4 regions of the Ramlibacter sp. GS1-15 genome follow, and region 3 is predicted to be linked to each of the others. Evidence: predicted binding sites of a transcription regulator. Region 3 holds the regulator's gene; each other region holds the start of a gene.
The links. Region 3 encodes sigma-54, which starts transcription at its own class of promoters, with help from an activator protein. Its sites were predicted from a motif close to TGGCANGNAANCTGCTTT; they were not measured.
Positions count from the first base shown of each region.

Region 1: the regulator sigma-54 is predicted to act here: its motif matches at 2,261-2,278, upstream of AC3EF3_RS19165 (pilin).
Region 2: the regulator sigma-54 is predicted to act here: its motif matches at 2,537-2,554, upstream of AC3EF3_RS19645 (ammonium transporter).
Region 4: the regulator sigma-54 is predicted to act here: its motif matches at 2,197-2,214, upstream of glnA (type I glutamate--ammonia ligase).

Region 1 is NZ_JBYNTU010000002.1:33,839-38,035, forward strand. It holds gene AC3EF3_RS19160 (PglL family O-oligosaccharyltransferase) at 1-1,615, opposite strand, end outside; gene AC3EF3_RS19165 (pilin) at 1,699-2,223, opposite strand; gene AC3EF3_RS19170 (GspE/PulE family protein) at 2,390-4,197, opposite strand, start outside.
Region 2 is NZ_JBYNTU010000002.1:132,224-136,420, forward strand. It holds gene metW (methionine biosynthesis protein MetW) at 1-517, opposite strand, end outside; gene metX (homoserine O-succinyltransferase MetX) at 514-1,644, opposite strand; gene AC3EF3_RS19640 (TMEM165/GDT1 family protein) at 1,766-2,320, opposite strand; yybP-ykoY riboswitch at 2,366-2,513, opposite strand; gene AC3EF3_RS19645 (ammonium transporter) at 2,626-3,828, shown strand; gene AC3EF3_RS19650 (sigma-70 family RNA polymerase sigma factor) at 3,862-4,197, shown strand, end outside.
Region 3 is NZ_JBYNTU010000001.1:3,714,214-3,718,410, reverse strand. It holds gene AC3EF3_RS18690 (thiol:disulfide interchange protein DsbA/DsbL) at 1-73, shown strand, start outside; gene lptA (lipopolysaccharide transport periplasmic protein LptA) at 168-779, shown strand; gene lptB (LPS export ABC transporter ATP-binding protein) at 779-1,567, shown strand; gene AC3EF3_RS18675 (RNA polymerase factor sigma-54) at 1,581-3,113, shown strand; gene AC3EF3_RS18670 (THUMP domain-containing class I SAM-dependent RNA methyltransferase) at 3,110-4,197, shown strand, end outside.
Region 4 is NZ_JBYNTU010000001.1:2,556,443-2,560,639, reverse strand. It holds gene AC3EF3_RS12835 (16S rRNA pseudouridine(516) synthase) at 1-432, shown strand, start outside; gene AC3EF3_RS12830 (alpha/beta fold hydrolase) at 433-1,203, opposite strand; gene AC3EF3_RS12825 (competence/damage-inducible protein A) at 1,253-2,053, shown strand; gene glnA (type I glutamate--ammonia ligase) at 2,261-3,679, shown strand; gene AC3EF3_RS12815 (hypothetical protein) at 3,818-4,197, shown strand, end outside.

The sequences.
Region 1 (4,197 bases), on a different contig from region 3:
AATGGAGCCGGCACAAGGTTTCGACGATTGCCTCGGCCCGGCTTTCATGGCCCTGCAGCAGCTCCGTCGTTGCCTCCTTGTACATGGCGGAGGGATTGCCGTAACGCCGCCAGACCCGATCGATGCGAGCGATGTCCTGCGGCGGCATTTCCTTGTTCGGCAATTGCGCGGCGGCCCATGCCTGCGTCTCGAGATTATCCAGGAGCAGCGCCTTCGGCACCGGAGTCGGCCTCAAGTCGCCGATGCGGGCCTCGCGAAACTGAATACGGCGCCATTCTTCCTCGAAAGAAAAATACTCGGTGGCCACCAGCGCCATCAGGGCAAGCACAGCACCGGCCGGCAACGCGACGAGCGGGCGCAACCACTTGCGCGGGGCCAGCGACGCATGCGGTTGCCTGAGCGCGTCCAACCCACCCATCACGAATCCGACGGGAAGGAGGAAGTACGCGAATTGCAGCGGGTATTCCACCAGGCTGTGACTGAGCACGGCGAACACCATGAGAAGCGCCGCCAGGGCCGTGCCGCTGGACACCGCGGCCGCCGTCCGCCTCACCCAGAGCAGCAACGCCACCCCGAAGGTCGCAGCCAGCGGTATGCCGCACCACAGCACCAGGTCCAGCATGAAGTTGTGCGCGCTCTCGAAGACAAGATGCTGGGGCGGGAAGTCAAGGGCCGTTGCGATCTGCGCATGCAGGCTCTGGCTCCAGCCATAGCCCAGCCAGGGCGACATCGCCGCGGCCTCGAGCATGGAGCGCCAATAGGCGATCCGGACATCCCCGCTGCCGACGCGCGCGAGCGTGGAGCCTGCATCCGCGCTGACGAGTAGTAGCCGGTTGATGGCCGGCCACAGCCATGAAAGAACGATGTACGAGCCCGCGAAGGCCGCAAGTGCAAGCGGGCGGGCTCTGAGGGCGATTCGCCGGGAGAAATACCAGATCAGGGGAACCAGCCAGATCAAGGCCAGCATGACCGACCGCGAGCCTGACATGACCAGACCGGAGATCAGCATGGCGGCTGCGGCGCAGGCCGTCACCGGCCCGATCGCCTTCGACTCAAACAGCAGCAACGTCGATGCCATTCCCATCAGCAGCAGCGTCGCCAGGTGATTGGGCTGCGCCAGATTGGCAAAGGGCCGGCCCCAAGGGGGCATATCCACTACCAGCACCGCCAGTCTTTGCATCGTGAGCCACTGGTGGGTCGCCATGGCCACGGACACCAGGCCTGCCACAAGGAGAGCCAGGCAAAGAGGCTTCATCGCCGTCAGAGGATCGCCCTGCTTCTGGTCGGCCACGAGCTGCGCCCCGGCGAGCGCGCACAGGGCAAAACCCGCCATATAGAGAAAACCCAGGTACGCGTCGGCCCCGAACGACAGCATTCCGGCAGCATGCTGCGCCAGCGGGACCGCAGCGAGCGCCAGCCCGCCCCAGAACGTGGCCGGCACCTGCCGGGCGCGAACGCTCGCCCAGAGGCAAACCGGTAAGAAGGCCAGCGCCGCCGCGAACTCCTGATAGAAGGCCACCCAGGGCGAGTAGTGGTTGGGCAGCAGGTAGGCGATGCCCAGCACAAGCCCCATCCACAACGTAAGCCAGTCTTTCAGGTCGGCCGATTTCATCATGCTGCGAACAAAATAAAAGAGGTGCGATCTCTCGCACCTCTTGCTGCTCGAACCAACCTCTTCAGGCTGGCGCTAGCAAGCCATTACTGACCGCGGCAGGAACCGGGCAGGTACTTGGTGGGCATGGTGGTGGTGCCGCCGCCGCAGATCCACTTGTAGATGTTCTTGCCGGCGTCGGTGGTCGCCATCGGGGCGATGGTGCCGCCGTTGTTCACGTAGGGGGCCAGTTCAACGATCTTACCGTCGGCACCCTTGTTGGCGAGATCCGCCGAGGAGCTCGACGTAACCTGGATGACGCCCGCATCGCTGACGTGGACAGAGGTCACGTACTTGGTCACGTTGGACGTGGTGGATCCCGTTCCGGCTGCGATGTTGGTATTCGACTCGCAACCCCACAAGTCAGCGGCAGGCAGGCTGGCAGAGGACGACTGCACGGTCTCGGTGACGCTGGTGCGGCACTGGGACGCAGCCAGAACGATCTCCGACACCTTGGCGCGGACGGTGTAGTCCGAATAGGCGGGCAGAGCCACGGCGGCCAGAATGCCGATGATCGCGACCACGATCATCAGTTCGATCAGGGTAAAACCCTTTTGCAGAGCACGCTTCATTGGAGTCCTCCAGAGGTTGTTGAAGAAGCGGCATGGATGTGCAAGTCGCGTGCCACGCGCCAAGCCTCACAAAATCGGCGTATTTGGAGGTGTGCACCGCAACAAACTATCAAAAAGGGCTCGCAAGGGCGGGTATCTTGGACATTTTTGTCAGCGACGCTATTCCTCACTTGATGCACACCGACCTGACCTGCTTCAGGTCCGTCAGGCCTGCCATGATCTTTTCCATGCCGTCCATCTTCAGCGTGCGCATGCCGCTCGCCACGGCCTGCACGAAGATCTCGGCGACGCGAGCGCGCTCCTGCACCAGCTTCTTGACGGGATCGTCGGCCACCAGCAGTTCATGCAGGCCGATGCGCCCCTTGTAGCCGCTCTTGCTGCACTTGTCGCAGCCGACCGGCTTGTAGAACTTCAGCCGCCCGTTCTCGCCGTAGGCCTTGACCCAGCTCTCGTACAGCTTCTTCGCCTCGCCGGCGTAATCGGCCTTCCACGCGGGCGTGTGCCGCAGGTCCTCCGCGTATTCGGCGATGAAGGTCTTGATCTCCTCCTGGTCGGGGGCGTAGGCCTCCTTGCAGTCGCACAGCTTCTTGGCCAGGCGCTGGGCGAGGATGCCGAGCAGCGCATCCGCGAAGTTGAACGGGTCCATGCCCATGTCCAGCAGTCGGATGATCGACTCGGGCGCCGAGTTCGTGTGCAGCGTCGAGAAAACGAGGTGACCGGTGAGCGACGCCTCCACGCCCATCGACACCGTCTCCTTGTCGCGCGACTCGCCCACCATGATGATGTCGGGGTCGGCGCGCAGGAAGGCGCGCATCACGAGGGCGAAATCGATGCCCGCCTTCTTGTTCACCTGGACTTGGCGCAGCCCCTTTTGCGTGATTTCGACCGGGTCCTCCGCCGTCCAGATCTTGGTGTCGGGCGTGTTGAGGAACTTCAGGATCGAGTGCAGCGTGGTCGTCTTGCCCGAGCCGGTGGGACCGCAGACGTAGAACAGGCCGTAGGGCTTGCTCACCGTCTTCTCGAGGCGCTCCTTGTTGACCGGCGTCAGACCCAGCTTCTCCAGCGGGATCGGCTCGCCGGCCGCGAGGATACGCATGACCACGTCCTCGACGCCGCCGGCCGACGGAATGGTCGCCACGCGCAGCTCGATGTCCAGCGGTCCGTACTTCTTGAACTTGATCTTGCCGTCCTGCGGCTTGCGCTTCTCGGAGATGTCCAGATCGCACATGATCTTCAGGCGCGTGACCATCGCCTGGCGGAAATGCGCGGGGACCTCGATGTACGGCTGCAGCGAGCCGTCCACGCGGAAGCGGATGCCGGTCTTGGCCTTGCCCGGCAACGGTTCGACGTGGATGTCCGATGCCTTCATGTTGTAGGCGTCGATGATCACCTTGTTGACGAACTTGACGAGTTCGTTGTCGGCGGCGGCGGAGACGACATCGCCTTCCTCGCCGCCTTCGTCGTCCATCGGCGCCGACATGTCGGCCAGCAGCTCCTCGACCGAGCCGCCCTGATCGGCGCCCCAGAGCTGCGCCAGCGTCTCCTCGAATTCCGTCTGCGTCGTGACGCGATAGGAAAATTTCGAATGGCGCGGGAACACCTGCGGCACGATGCGCGAGCCGCGTACCGCCTCCGGGTCCGTGCACATGATCACCAGCCCTTCGGGCGATTCCTCCAGCGGGATCCAGCCCTGCTCGGTGATGAAGTCGCGCTTGAGGGGGCCGTGCAGCGTCTCCAGGCGCAGACGGCCCGAGTTGAAGGGCTCGTAGGGGACACCGAAGTACTTCGCGAGCGACGGGCCGATCTGTGCGGGCCGGATCGAGAAGTCGGCCATCAGCACGTGTTCGACCTGCAATGCGTCCTCGCGCGCCTTGTGGATCGCCTGCTTCAGTTCGTCGGCCGTGATCACGCCCGCAGCCACGAGGCCGTCGTACTTGGTCGCACGCCGGCGCTGACCTTCCTCCGCGCGCTGCA
Region 2 (4,197 bases), on a different contig from region 3:
CGTCCTGCAGGCCGAAGGCGTCGAGGATGGACAGCCTGTTCTTGGTGGCCAGCACCTCGAAATCCTTGTACGTGCCGACGCGGATGTTGGGCGTGTCGTACCACTGGTAGGGCAGGCGCTTGGTCACCGGCATGCGGCCGCGCGCGATCGCCAGGCGGTTGGGCCAGTGCGCGAAATTCGGGAAGGCGACGATGCCGATGCGGCCGACGCGCGCCGTCTCCACCAGCATGGTCTCCGCGTTGCGCAGGTGCTGCAGCGTGTCGACCTGCAGCACCACGTCGAACGAGCCGTCGCCGAACATCGACAGGCCCTCGTCGAGGTTCAACTGGATGACGTTGACGCCGCGCCTGGCGCAGGCCAGCAGGTTGTCGTCGGCGATCTCGACGCCGTAGCCGCTGCAGCCGCGCTCGCGCTGCAACAGGTCGAGGAGGGCGCCGTCGCCGCAGCCCAGGTCCAGCACGCGCGAGCCGGGCGGCACCAGGCGCGCGATCACCTCCATGGTCGTGCGGTCGCTCATCGCGCGAACTCCTTGCCGATGCCGTCGAAGTACGCGCGCACGACGCCCAGGTAGCGGGGATCCTCCAGCAGGAAGGCGTCATGGCCGTGCGGCGCGTCGATCTCGGCGTAGCTCACGTCGCGCCGGTTCTCCAGCAGCGCCTTCACCATCTCGCGGCTGCGCGCAGGTGAAAAGCGCCAGTCGGTCTTGAAGCTCACCAGCAGGAACTTCGCGCGTGCCACCGCCAGGGCCTTCGCGAGGTTGCCGCTGTGCGCGCGCGCCGGGTCGAAGTAGTCGAGCGCGCGGGTGATGAGGAGGTAGGTGTTGGCGTCGAAGTACTCGCTGAACTTGTCGCCCTGGTAGCGCAGGTAGCTCTCGATCTGGAACTCGATGTCCTGCGTGCTGTACTTCAGGTCGATCCCGTCGCGCAGCTGCCGCCCGAACTTCTCGTTCATCACGTCGTCGCTCAGGTACGTGATGTGGCCGATCATCCGCGCGATGCGCAGGCCGCGCTTGGGGATCACGTTGTGCTCGTAGAAGTGGCCGCCGTGGAAATCGGGGTCGGTCACGATCGCGCGGCGCGCGACCTCGTTGAACGCGATGTTTTCGGCGTTGAGGTTGGGCGCGCTCGCGACGACGATGGCGTGGCGCACGCGCTCGGGATATTGCAGCGTCCACGACAGGGCCTGCATGCCGCCGAGGCTGCCGCCCATGACGGCCGCGAGCTGGCGGATGCCTAGGGCCTCGAGCAGGCGCGCCTGCGCGTTCACCCAGTCTTCCACGGTGACGACCGGGAAGTCGGCGCCGTACACCTTGCCGCTGTCCGGGCTCGTGTGCATCGGCCCGGTCGAGCCGAAGCAGGAGCCCAGGTTGTTCACGCCGATGACGAAGAAGCGGTCGGTGTCCACAGCTTTGCCGGGGCCGATCATCGAGTCCCACCAGCCGACGTTGTCCGACTGGTCGGCGTAGACGCCCGCGACGTGGTGCGAGGCGTTGAGCGCGTGGCAGATCAGCACCGCGTTGCTCTTGTCGGCATTCAGGCTGCCGTAGGTCTCGTACGCGAGCGAATAGCTGCGGATGGCCGCGCCGCTTTGCAGGGCCAGCGGCGTCTCGAAGGTCATCGACTGCGGATGGGCAATCAGCGGCATGAAATGAAAAACCCGGCATCGCTAAAACGAGGCCGGGTCACAGCGCTTCGTCTTTAGCTGTATTTGTTAAAGCGCCCGCAAGCGGAAGCAAATCGGCGCTGGAGGAAGTATAGCGCGAGCCTCACACCAGCAGCGCCGCGACGCCCAGCCCCGCGAAGATCACCGCGGCGACCACGTGCACGGTCCGGATCGGCACGATGCGCGTCACGCGTTCGCCGAACCACACGGCGGGCACGTTGGCGATCATCATGCCCAGCGTGGTGCCGGCCACCACCGCCCACCACTGCGGAAAGCGCGCGGCCAGCATCACCGTGGCGACCTGCGTCTTGTCGCCCATCTCGGCCAGGAAGAAGGCGAGCACGGTGGTGCCGAACACGCCGAAACGCGGCGCCTTCGCGTCCTCGTCATCGAGCTTGTCCGGCACGAGGATCCAGGCCGCCATCGCGAAGAAGGACACCGCCAGTACCCAGCGCAGCACCTGCGGCCCGAGCAAGGTGGTGAGCCACGCGCCGGCGGCGCCGGCGAGCGCGTGATTGACGATGGTGGCGACGAAGATGCCGGCGATGATCGGCCACGGCCTGCGAAAGCGCGCAGCGAGCACGAGCGAGAGCAGTTGCGTCTTGTCGCCCATTTCGGCGAGGGCGACGATGCCGGTGGAGACGAGGAAAGCTTCCATGGAGAACAAGGTCCAGCCGGCGGTTCGAGCACGCATTGACTGCGCGAGCCCGCCGGCATCGGGCCACGCACTCAACGGTCTCGCCAAGCTGCTGGCCGCCTGCGCCATGGGCTGCAAAGCCCAAGTCTGTTGACGCAAGCCCCTCTCGAAGCTCGAAGGGAGGCTACTCCCCGATGACAGGCCCGCATTCTAGCCGGGCCCACGTCCGCACGCTTCTGGCGCAGTTGTTGCTTCGAGATGGTGCGCCGATGCCCCAATGAGCATCGGCGCACCAATAACAGACACTTCATTCCCCAAATCAAGTCATGGAAGCACTCAAACAGGGCGCCGACGCCTTGTTCATCCTGCTCGGCGGCATCATGGTCCTGGCCATGCACGCCGGATTCGCGTTTCTCGAACTCGGTACCGTGCGCAAGAAGAACCAGGTCAACGCGCTGGTGAAGATCCTCGCGGATTTCTCGGTCTCCACCGTCGTCTATTTCGTCCTCGGCTACGGCATCGCCTACGGCACCTCGTTCTTCGTGGGCGCCGAGCAGCTCGCCGCGAAGAACGGCTACGAGCTCGTGAAGTTCTTTTTCCTGCTCACGTTCGCCGCCGCGATTCCCGCGATCATTTCCGGCGGCATCGCCGAGCGCGCGCGCTTCGGCCCGCAGCTGATGGCGACGGCGGTGCTGGTCGGCGTGGTCTACCCGCTGTTCGAAAGCGTCGCCTGGAACCACGCCTTCGGCCTGCAGGACTGGCTGAAAACGCTGACCGGCCAGGAGTTCCACGACTTCGCCGGCTCGGTCGTCGTCCACGCGATGGGCGGCTGGATCGCGCTGCCGGCGGTGATCCTGCTGGGCGCGCGCAGCAACCGCTACCGCAAGGACGGCGCGATCTCGGCGCACCCGCCGTCCAACATCCCGTTCCTTGCGCTCGGCGCGTGGATCCTCACCGTCGGCTGGTTCGGCTTCAACGTGATGAGCGCGCAGACGCTGGACAAGATGTCGGGCCTCGTCGCCGTGAATTCGCTGATGGCCATGGTCGGCGGCACGCTGGCCGCGCTGGCCCTGGGCCGCAACGACCCCGGCTTCGTGCACAACGGCCCGCTCGCGGGACTGGTGGCCGTGTGCGCCGGCTCGGACCTGATGCATCCGCTGGGTGCGCTGGTGGTCGGCGCGACCGCCGGCGCGATCTTCGTGGCGATGTTCACGCTCACGCAGAACAAGTGGAAGATCGACGACGTGCTGGGCGTGTGGCCCTTGCACGGCTTGTGCGGCGCCTGGGGCGGCATCGCCGCGGGCATCTTCGGCGCGAAGGCGCTGGGCGGCCTCGGCGGCGTGAGCCTCGCCGCGCAGGCGATCGGCACGCTGCTGGGCATCCTGTGGGCGCTCGCGGCCGGCTTCGTCGTCTATGGCGCGATCAAGGCGCTCGCCGGCCTGCGCCTGTCGGCCGAGGAGGAGTACGAGGGCGCGGACCTCGCGATCCACAAGATCGGCTCGACCCCCGAGCGTGAAGCCACCTGGTGATGCGCGCCGGCCCTGTGCGATCATCCGATCCGGATGAGCACGGGGCCTATCGAGAACCTGCTGGCGGAACACCGCGGCTACCTGCTGCGGTTCGCACGCCTGCAATTGCGCAACGACGCGTGGGCCGAGGACGCCGTTTCGGAGACGCTGCTCGCGGCCCTGTCCAAGCCGCAGTCGTTCGGCAACCGCAGCCAGCTCAAGACCTGGCTGGTGGGCATCCTCAAGCACAAGGTGATCGACATCCTGCGCCAGCGCCAGCGCGAGGTGGCATGGGTGACCGACGACGACGGCGGTGACGAACTCGAGGCGTTGGCCTTCAAGGCCGACGGGCATTTCATGCACGAACCGGCCGACTGGGGCGACCCGGAA
Region 3 (4,197 bases):
GCTGGCGAGCAACAACCCGCGCATGCTCCAGGTCGTCGACTACCTCGTCGGCGAAGCCCGAGCCAAGCGCTGACCGGCGACATATTTCCGTGCGGCGCGAGAAAAGCCGCATGGCGCGGGCGCGATGGCCCGGTCTCGCTACAATGCGCAGCAAGATTCGTGCCGATATGAAACATACCCTTGCCCCCCTCGGGCTCGCGCTCGTCCTCGCCTTTGCGGCCGCACCGGCCGGCGCCGAAAAGGCGGACCGCAACAAGCCCATGAACGTGGAGGCCGACGCGCTGCGCTACGACGACCTGAAGCAGACCAGCGTGTTCACCGGCAAGGTGGTCGTCACCAAGGGCAGCATCCTCATCCGTGGCGCCCGCATCGACGTGCGTCAGGACCCGGAGGGCTACCAGTACGGCGTCGTCACCGCCGAACCGGGCAAGCTCGCGTTCTACCGGCAAAAGCGCGACGGGGTCGACGAGTTCATCGAAGGCGAGGGCGAGACCATCGAATACGACGGCAAGGCCGACCGCGTGAAGTTCATCAAGCGCGCCGAGATGCGCCGCATCCGCGGCGGTGCGCTGGCCGACGAGGTGGTCGGCAGCCTGATCGTCTACGACAACAGCACCGACGTGTACACCGTGGACGGCGGGCCGGCGAGCCCGGCCACAGGCGGTCGCGTGCGCGCGGTGCTCACGCCGAAGCCGGGCGCCTCGGCGCCCGTCGTCGCGCCCAACGGCCCCGCCGCCAACCTGCGCCCGAGCACCACGCTGAACGGGGGCAGGAAGTGATCGAGGAGACCGCGATCGCCGGGCGTCGCGCCGCACCCGCGGCCGGCATCAGCCGCCTGTCGGCGCGGCACCTGCAGAAAAGCTACGGCAGCCGCAAGGTGGTCAAGGATGTCTCGCTCGAAGTCGACAAGGGCGAAGTCGTGGGCCTTCTCGGGCCCAACGGCGCGGGCAAGACCACATCCTTCTACATGATCGTGGGGCTGGTGCGCGCCGACGCGGGCGAGATCTCGATCGACGATCGCCCGGTCGAGCACATGCCGATCCACCGCCGCTCGCGGCTGGGCCTCTCGTACCTGCCGCAGGAAGCCTCGATCTTCCGCAAGCTCAATGTCGAGGAGAACGTGCGCGCGGTGCTCGAACTGCAGCGCGACGAGAGCGGCCAGCCGCTCACGAACGCCGAGATCGACAAGCGCCTCACGGCGCTGCTGCAGGACCTGCGCGTGGACCATCTGCGCGATTCGCCGGCGCTGGCCCTGTCGGGCGGCGAGCGGCGGCGCGTGGAGATCGCGCGGGCGCTGGCGACCCAGCCGCGCTTCATCCTGCTGGACGAGCCGTTCGCCGGCATCGACCCGATCGCCGTGATCGAGATCCAGCGCATCATCGGCTTCCTCAAGTCGCGCGGCATCGGCGTGTTGATCACCGACCACAACGTGCGCGAGACGCTGGGCATCTGCGACCACGCCTACATCATCAGCGATGGCGCCGTGCTCGCGCAGGGCACGCCCTCCGAGATCGTGAACAACGCCGACGTGCGGCGCGTCTATCTCGGCGAGCACTTCCGAATGTGACCGGGTCCTCCGTATGAAGCAGGGCCTGTCGCTTCGCGTCTCGCAGCATCTGGCGTTGACGCCGCAGCTGCAGCAGTCGATCCGGCTGCTCCAGCTCTCCACGATGGAGCTCGCGCAGGAAGTCGAGCAGATGCTCGACGACAACCCCTTCCTCGAGCTGAACGCCGAGGAGGCGCGCGAGGACTTCGGGGCCGGCGCGGTGGACACGCCGGCCGAATCCGACGACACCGACACGAGCTCCTTTTCGTCCGGCTCGGACGACGCGGGCGAAGCGGAGGCGCCGACCATCGAGTCCGAAGCCGAGAGCTGGGACGGCGACGGCAGCACGGAAGTCGTGCCCGACGACGCCGAGTGGGGCGTGGACGCCGCGCCGCGCAAGAACAACGCCGAGCCCGACGAGGACGTGGACGCGACCGAGCTCGCGCGCGGGCAGGATTCGCTGCAGTCCCACCTGCACCGCCAGGCACTGTCGCTGCGCCTGTGCGAGGAGGACCGCTTCGCGCTGCGCTTCCTGATCGAGTCGCTCAACGACGACGGCTACCTCGACGAGCCGCTGGAGTCCCTCGCCGCGTCGCTCGCGCCGGATGACGAGGAGCAGCGCGAGGAACTCGTGCACCGCTTCACCGTGGCGCTGCGCCTGTTGCACCACCTCGAGCCGGCGGGCGTCGGCGCCCGCTCGCTCGCCGAATGCCTCACGCTGCAGCTCAAGGCCATGCAGGCCGCGGGTGACGCCCCGCCGGCGACCCTGGCCGCATTGCGGATCTGCGAGCAGCCGATGGACCTGCTCGCGCGCCGCGACATCAAGCGGCTCGTGCAGCTCACGGGCGAAGGCGACCCGCAGGTTCGTGCCGCCATCGGGCTGATCACGCGGCTGGAGCCCAAGCCCGGGCGCAGGTTCGTGGACGTCGAACGCAACGTCGTCATCCCCGACGTGCTGGTCACGCGCGCCGGGCGGGGCACCAACCTGAAGTTCCGCGTGCAGCTCAATCCCGACGTGATGCCGCGCCTGCGCGTGCACGACATCTACGCCGGCGCGCTCAAGTCGCACAAGGGCGAGGGCCACCAGGCGCTGCAGCAGCGATTGCAGGAGGCGCGCTGGTTCATCAAGAACATCCAGCAGCGCTTCGACACGATCCTGCGGGTGTCGAACGCGATCGTCGAACGCCAGAAGAACTTCTTCGTGCACGGCGAGCTGGCGATGCGCCCGCTGGTGCTGCGCGAGATCGCCGACGAGCTCGGCCTGCACGAATCGACCATCAGCCGGGTGACGACGGCCAAGTACATGGCCACGCCGTACGGCACGTTCGAGCTGAAGTACTTCTTTGGCTCCGCGCTGGGCACCGAAACCGGCGGCAATGCCTCGAGCACCGCGGTGCGCGCATTGATCAAGCAGTTCGTCGCCAGCGAGAACACGAAAAGGCCCCTGTCGGACAGCCAGATCTCCGAGATGCTCAAGGAGCAGGGTATCGAGTGCGCGCGCCGCACCGTGGCCAAATACCGCGAGGCGCTGCGGATCGCGCCCGCCAACCTGCGCAAGGCCCTGTGAGTTCGCTGAAACTGTTCCTGCCGTGCGCCGCGGGCGTCGAGGGTTTTCTCGCCGACGAGGTGCATCGCCTGACGCAGCTGGCGGGCGACGACCTGCTCACCGGCCGCGGCGGCGTCGTGCTGCGCGCGTCATGGCGCGACGCGATGCGCCTGAACCTGCACAGCCGGCTCGCACAGCGCGTGCTGGTGCAGCTGGCGCACGCGCCGTACCGCAACGAAGGTGACCTCTACGCCATGGCGAGCGCGGTCGCCTGGGAAGACTGGTTCACGGACCGGCAAAGCTTCAAGGTCGAGATCACTGCGCAGCACAGCCCGCTCAAGAGCCTCAACTTCGCGGCGCTGAAGGTCAAGGACGCCATCGCGGACCGCTTCCGCGACAAGGCCGGCGCCCGGCCGGACGTGGACACGCAGCGGCCGGACGTGCGCATCTACGCGCACCTCACCAGCGACCAGGCGACGCTGTACATCGACACCTCGGGCGAGCCGCTCTTCAAGCGTGGCTGGCGCGAGGACAAGGGCGAGGCGCCACTGAAGGAAACGCTCGCCGCCGCCATGATCGCCGCCAGCGGCTGGCAGGCCGAGGTGCCGCTGTACGACCCGTGCTGCGGCAGCGGCACGATCGCGATCGAGGCCGCGCAGCTCGCGTGCCGCATCGCGCCCGGCAGCCTGCGGCGCTTCGCCTTCGAGAAGCTCCTGCCTTTCGAGGCCGGGCCGTGGCAGCAGTTGCGCGAGGAGGCGAGGGCACAGCAGCGCGCGCCCGCGGCGTTGGTGTTCGGCAGCGACGTCGCGTTCCGCATGGTCGACTTCGCGCGACGCAACGCCGAGCGCGCGGGTGTCGCCGAAGCCGTGCAGCTGCGCGGCGGCGATGCCTTGCAGCGCATGCCGCCGGCCGATACACCGGGCGTGATGCTGGTCAACCCGCCCTACGGCGAGCGCATCGAGACGGCCGGCGTCGCGGGACGCACGCAAGGCGGGCGCGAGCGCGCGCAGGCAGGCGAGGGTGCCGATTTCTTCGCGCGGCTCGCCGCCCACTGGAAGGCCCATTACGCCGGGTGGACCGCCTGGGTGCTCACGCCCGACATGAA
Region 4 (4,197 bases), 1.2 Mb from region 3:
TCCACGCCGGGCGTGCAGGGCATCGGGCGTCTCGATGCGGACACCACGGGCCTGCTGCTGCTCTCCGACGACGGCACCTTCATCCATCGCATGAGTTCGCCCAAGCATCACGTGCCCAAGGTCTACGACGTTGGCGCGAAGCATCCGGTGGATGCCAGGCAGGTGGCGCGGCTGATCGAAGGCGTGGTGCTCGACGACGATCCGAAGCCCGTGCGTGCCGCCGCCTGCGAGATCACCGGCGAGCGCGAACTGCGCCTGACGATCACCGAAGGCAAGTACCACCAGGTCAAGCGCATGGTCGCGGCCGCAGGCAACCGCGTCGAGCGCTTGCACCGGTCCCGCATCGCGGAGTTGTCCCTGCCGCCGGACCTCGCGCCGGGGCAGTGGCGGTGGCTGACCGGCGGCGACCTCGCGGCGCTGCGCGCCCGCTGATCAGCCGATCTTCTGCAGGAAGCGCGCGACGAGCTGCAGCGCCGCTTCGGGCTGGTCCTTGTGCGGCGAATGGCCGCAACGGGGCAGCACCTCGCGTGTGATCGGGCCGGCCGGATGGATCTCCTCGATCTGCCGCAGCGTGCCGTAAGGATCGTCCTCGCCCTGGACCGCGAGCACCGGCGCGTGGATGCGTCGGCATTCCGCGCGGATGTCGAAGTCGCGGAAGGCGGGAGCCAGCCAGATGTCGTTCCATTGCCAGAACGCGGTGTCCACGTCGTCGTGGTAGCGCGCGAGCCGCGACCGCAGGTCCGCCTTTTCGTAGGCGTCGCGGGCCTGTTCGATGGAGCGAACGGAGACATCCTCCACGATGACGTGCGGCGCCATCACGATGCAGGCGCGCACGGGGAAATGCGCGGCGTGGACCAGCGAGATCGTCCCGCCGTCCGAATGCCCGAGCAGCACCGGCGCCTCGGCGCCCAGTTTCGCGAGCAGTTCCGGGAGCACGTCCAGAGCTTCGCGATGCATGTAGTCGGGGCCCAGGCGTCCGGCGCCCCGCACATCGGGAATCGATTGCGACTTGCCGTAGCCGCGCCGCGAATACACGAAGCCGGCGCGGCCCGTGGCTTCGCAGACTTGGCGCGGCCAGTCGCGCCACATCGCCACGGACCCCAGGCCCTCGTGGAGAAACACGATGGGCGCGAGCTGTGTCCCCTCGGACCCGGGAAGCCGCTCCAGCTCGAGCGCAGTACCGTTGACCTGGATCGTTTCCATGAGCCACGATGTTAGTAGCTCGCGAAAAGGGACGCGTTAGCATCCGGGAATGGCACAAGCATTCGGGCTCGTCATCGTCGGCGACGAGATCCTCTCCGGCAAGCGCGCCGACAAGCACATGCCCAAGGTCATCGAATTGCTCGCCGCGCGTGGCTTGCAACTGGCCTGGGCCGAGTACGTGGGCGACCAGCCCGAGCGCATCGTCGCGACGCTCAAGCGCGCTTTCGACTCGGGCGACGTGGTGTTCTCCTGCGGCGGCATCGGCGCCACGCCCGACGACCATACCCGCCAGTGCGCGGCCCAGGCGCTCGGGGTGGAACTGGTGCTGCATCCGCAGGCGGAAGCACTGATCCGCGAGCGCATGCAGGACGTCGCGCGCGAGCAGGGCATCCCTTACGAGCCCGACCGGCCCGACAACGTCCACCGCCTGAACATGGGCGTGTTCCCCAGGGGTGCCAGCATCATCCCGAACCCGTACAACAAGATCCCCGGCTTCACGGTGGGCCGGGTGCATTTCGTGCCTGGGTTCCCGGTGATGGCGTGGCCGATGATCGAGTGGGTGCTGGAGGAAAACTACCGGTCCCTGTTCAACCAGACACCTCAGGTCGAGAAGTCGGTGATCGTGTTCGGCTCGATGGAAGCAGCGCTCACGCCGTTGATGGAGGCCATCGAGCGCGATCACCCGGCCGTGAAGGTCTTCAGCCTGCCCAGTGTCGACCATCCGCGGTGGGGCCGGCACATCGATCTGGGCGTGAAGGGCGAGCCTGCCGCCGTCGATGCTGCCTTTGCGCAGCTCATCGCCGGGCTGACGGCCCTGGGCGTGAAACTTGGCCCCGAATTGGTGCGATAAGCTCATTGCACCAAAATCGGGAACGACCCGCCGTCCCCATTCTGGGGCGCTCAGCCGTGCAAAACGCAAGGCTTCTGTAGGGAAAAGCATGCAGGATCGCGGACAATCGCGCAGCTCTGCGGGGCGTGCCATGCACCAGCTTTTGGCATAGAACCTGCATCCTCAGCGGCACCCATTTCAATCAACCATCGATACCAGGAGAACCTGATGGCAGCCAAGAACGTCGCCGACGTCATGAAGATGGTGAAGGAGAACGAGGTCAAGTTCGTCGACTTCCGCTTCACCGACACCCGCGGCAAGGAACAACACGTGACCGTGCCGATCTCGGCTTTCGACGAAGACAAGTTCACTTCGGGTCACGCCTTCGACGGCTCGTCGATCGCCGGCTGGAAGGGCATCGAAGCGTCGGACATGCTGCTGATGCCGGATCCGGCCACTGCCAACGTCGACCCGTTCTTCGAAGAAACGACGCTCTTCCTCACCTGCGACGTGCTGGAGCCGGGCGATGGCAAGGCCTATGACCGCGACCCGCGCTCGATCGCCAAGCGCGCCGAGGCGTACCTGAAGGCCTCCGGCCTGGGCGACACCGCCTTCTTCGGTCCCGAGCCCGAATTCTTCATCTTCGACGACGTGCGCTGGGGCGCGGACCAGTCCGGCTCGTTCGTGCACATCGACGAGTACGAAGCTCCGTGGAACACCGGCAAGGTGATCGAGGGCGGCAACAAGGGCCACCGTCCGACCACCAAGGGCGGCTACTTCCCCGTGCCGCCGGTCGACAGCATGCAGGACCTGCGTGCCGAGATGTCGCTGATCCTCGAGTCGCTGGGCATCCCGGTCGAAGTGTTCCACCACGAAGTGGCGGGCGCCGGCCAGAACGAGATCGGCACCAAGTTCTCGACGCTCGTGCAGCGTGCCGACTGGACGATCTGGCTGAAGTACGTCGTCCACAACGTCGCGAACGCCTACGGCAAGACGGCCACGTTCATGCCGAAGCCCGTCGTCGGCGACAACGGCTCGGGCATGCACGTGCACCAGTCCGTGTGGAAGGACGGCAAGAACCTGTTCGCCGGCGACGGCTATGCGGGCCTGTCGGACTTCGCGCTGTACTACATCGGCGGCATCATCAAGCACGCCCGTGCGCTGAACGCGATCACGAACCCCGGCACCAACAGCTACAAGCGCCTGGTCCCCGGCTTCGAGGCGCCCGTGAAGCTCGCGTACTCCGCGCGCAACCGCTCGGCCTCCGTGCGCATTCCGTACGTGGCGAACCCGAAGGGCCGCCGCATCGAAGTGCGCTTCCCCGATCCGACCTGCAACCCGTACCTCGGCTTCGCCGCGATGCTGATGGCGGGCCTCGACGGCGTGGAGAACAAGATCCATCCGGGCGAAGCCGCCACGAAGGACCTGTACCACCTGCCGCCGGAAGAGGACGCGAAGATCCCGACCGTGTGCCACAGCCTCGACCAGGCTCTCGACTACCTGGACAAGGGCCGCTCGTTCCTCACCAAGGGCGGCGTGTTCACGGACACCATGATCGACGCGTACATCGAGCTGAAGATGCAGGAGGTCACCCGCTTCCGCATGACGACGCACCCGATCGAGTTCGACATGTACTACTCGCTGTAAGGACATACAGCTTGTTGTGTAAAAGGACCGCTCCGGCGGTCCTTTCTCGTTTTGAATCAATGGGTTGTTTGGCTTTTTTGATGAGTTGCGTGATACTGGAAGTTCCCCTCGCGCATTCCGTTGCGAAAGGAACGAGCCATGAAGTACGCCTACCTCACCCTGGTGGCGGTGGCTGCGATGGCAGCCACGGCCCAGGCGCAGACGAAGATTTACCGCTGCGGCAATTCCTATACGAACAGCGCGTCCGAAGCGCAGGCCAAGGGCTGCAAGCTCATGGACGGCGGCAATGTCACCGTCGTGGAAGGCACGCGCGTGAACAGCGCGCAGGTGAAGGTGGCCACGGCGCCATCGTCCGTGACGTCGCAACGCATCAGTGCCGACGAGCAGAAGGCGCGCGACAGCGACGCGCGGGCCATCCTCGAAGCCGAGCTGAAGAAGGCCGAGGCGCGTCACGAGGAACTGGTCAAGGAATACAACAGTGGCGAGCCGGACAAGGTCGGGCCCGAGCACAAGAACTA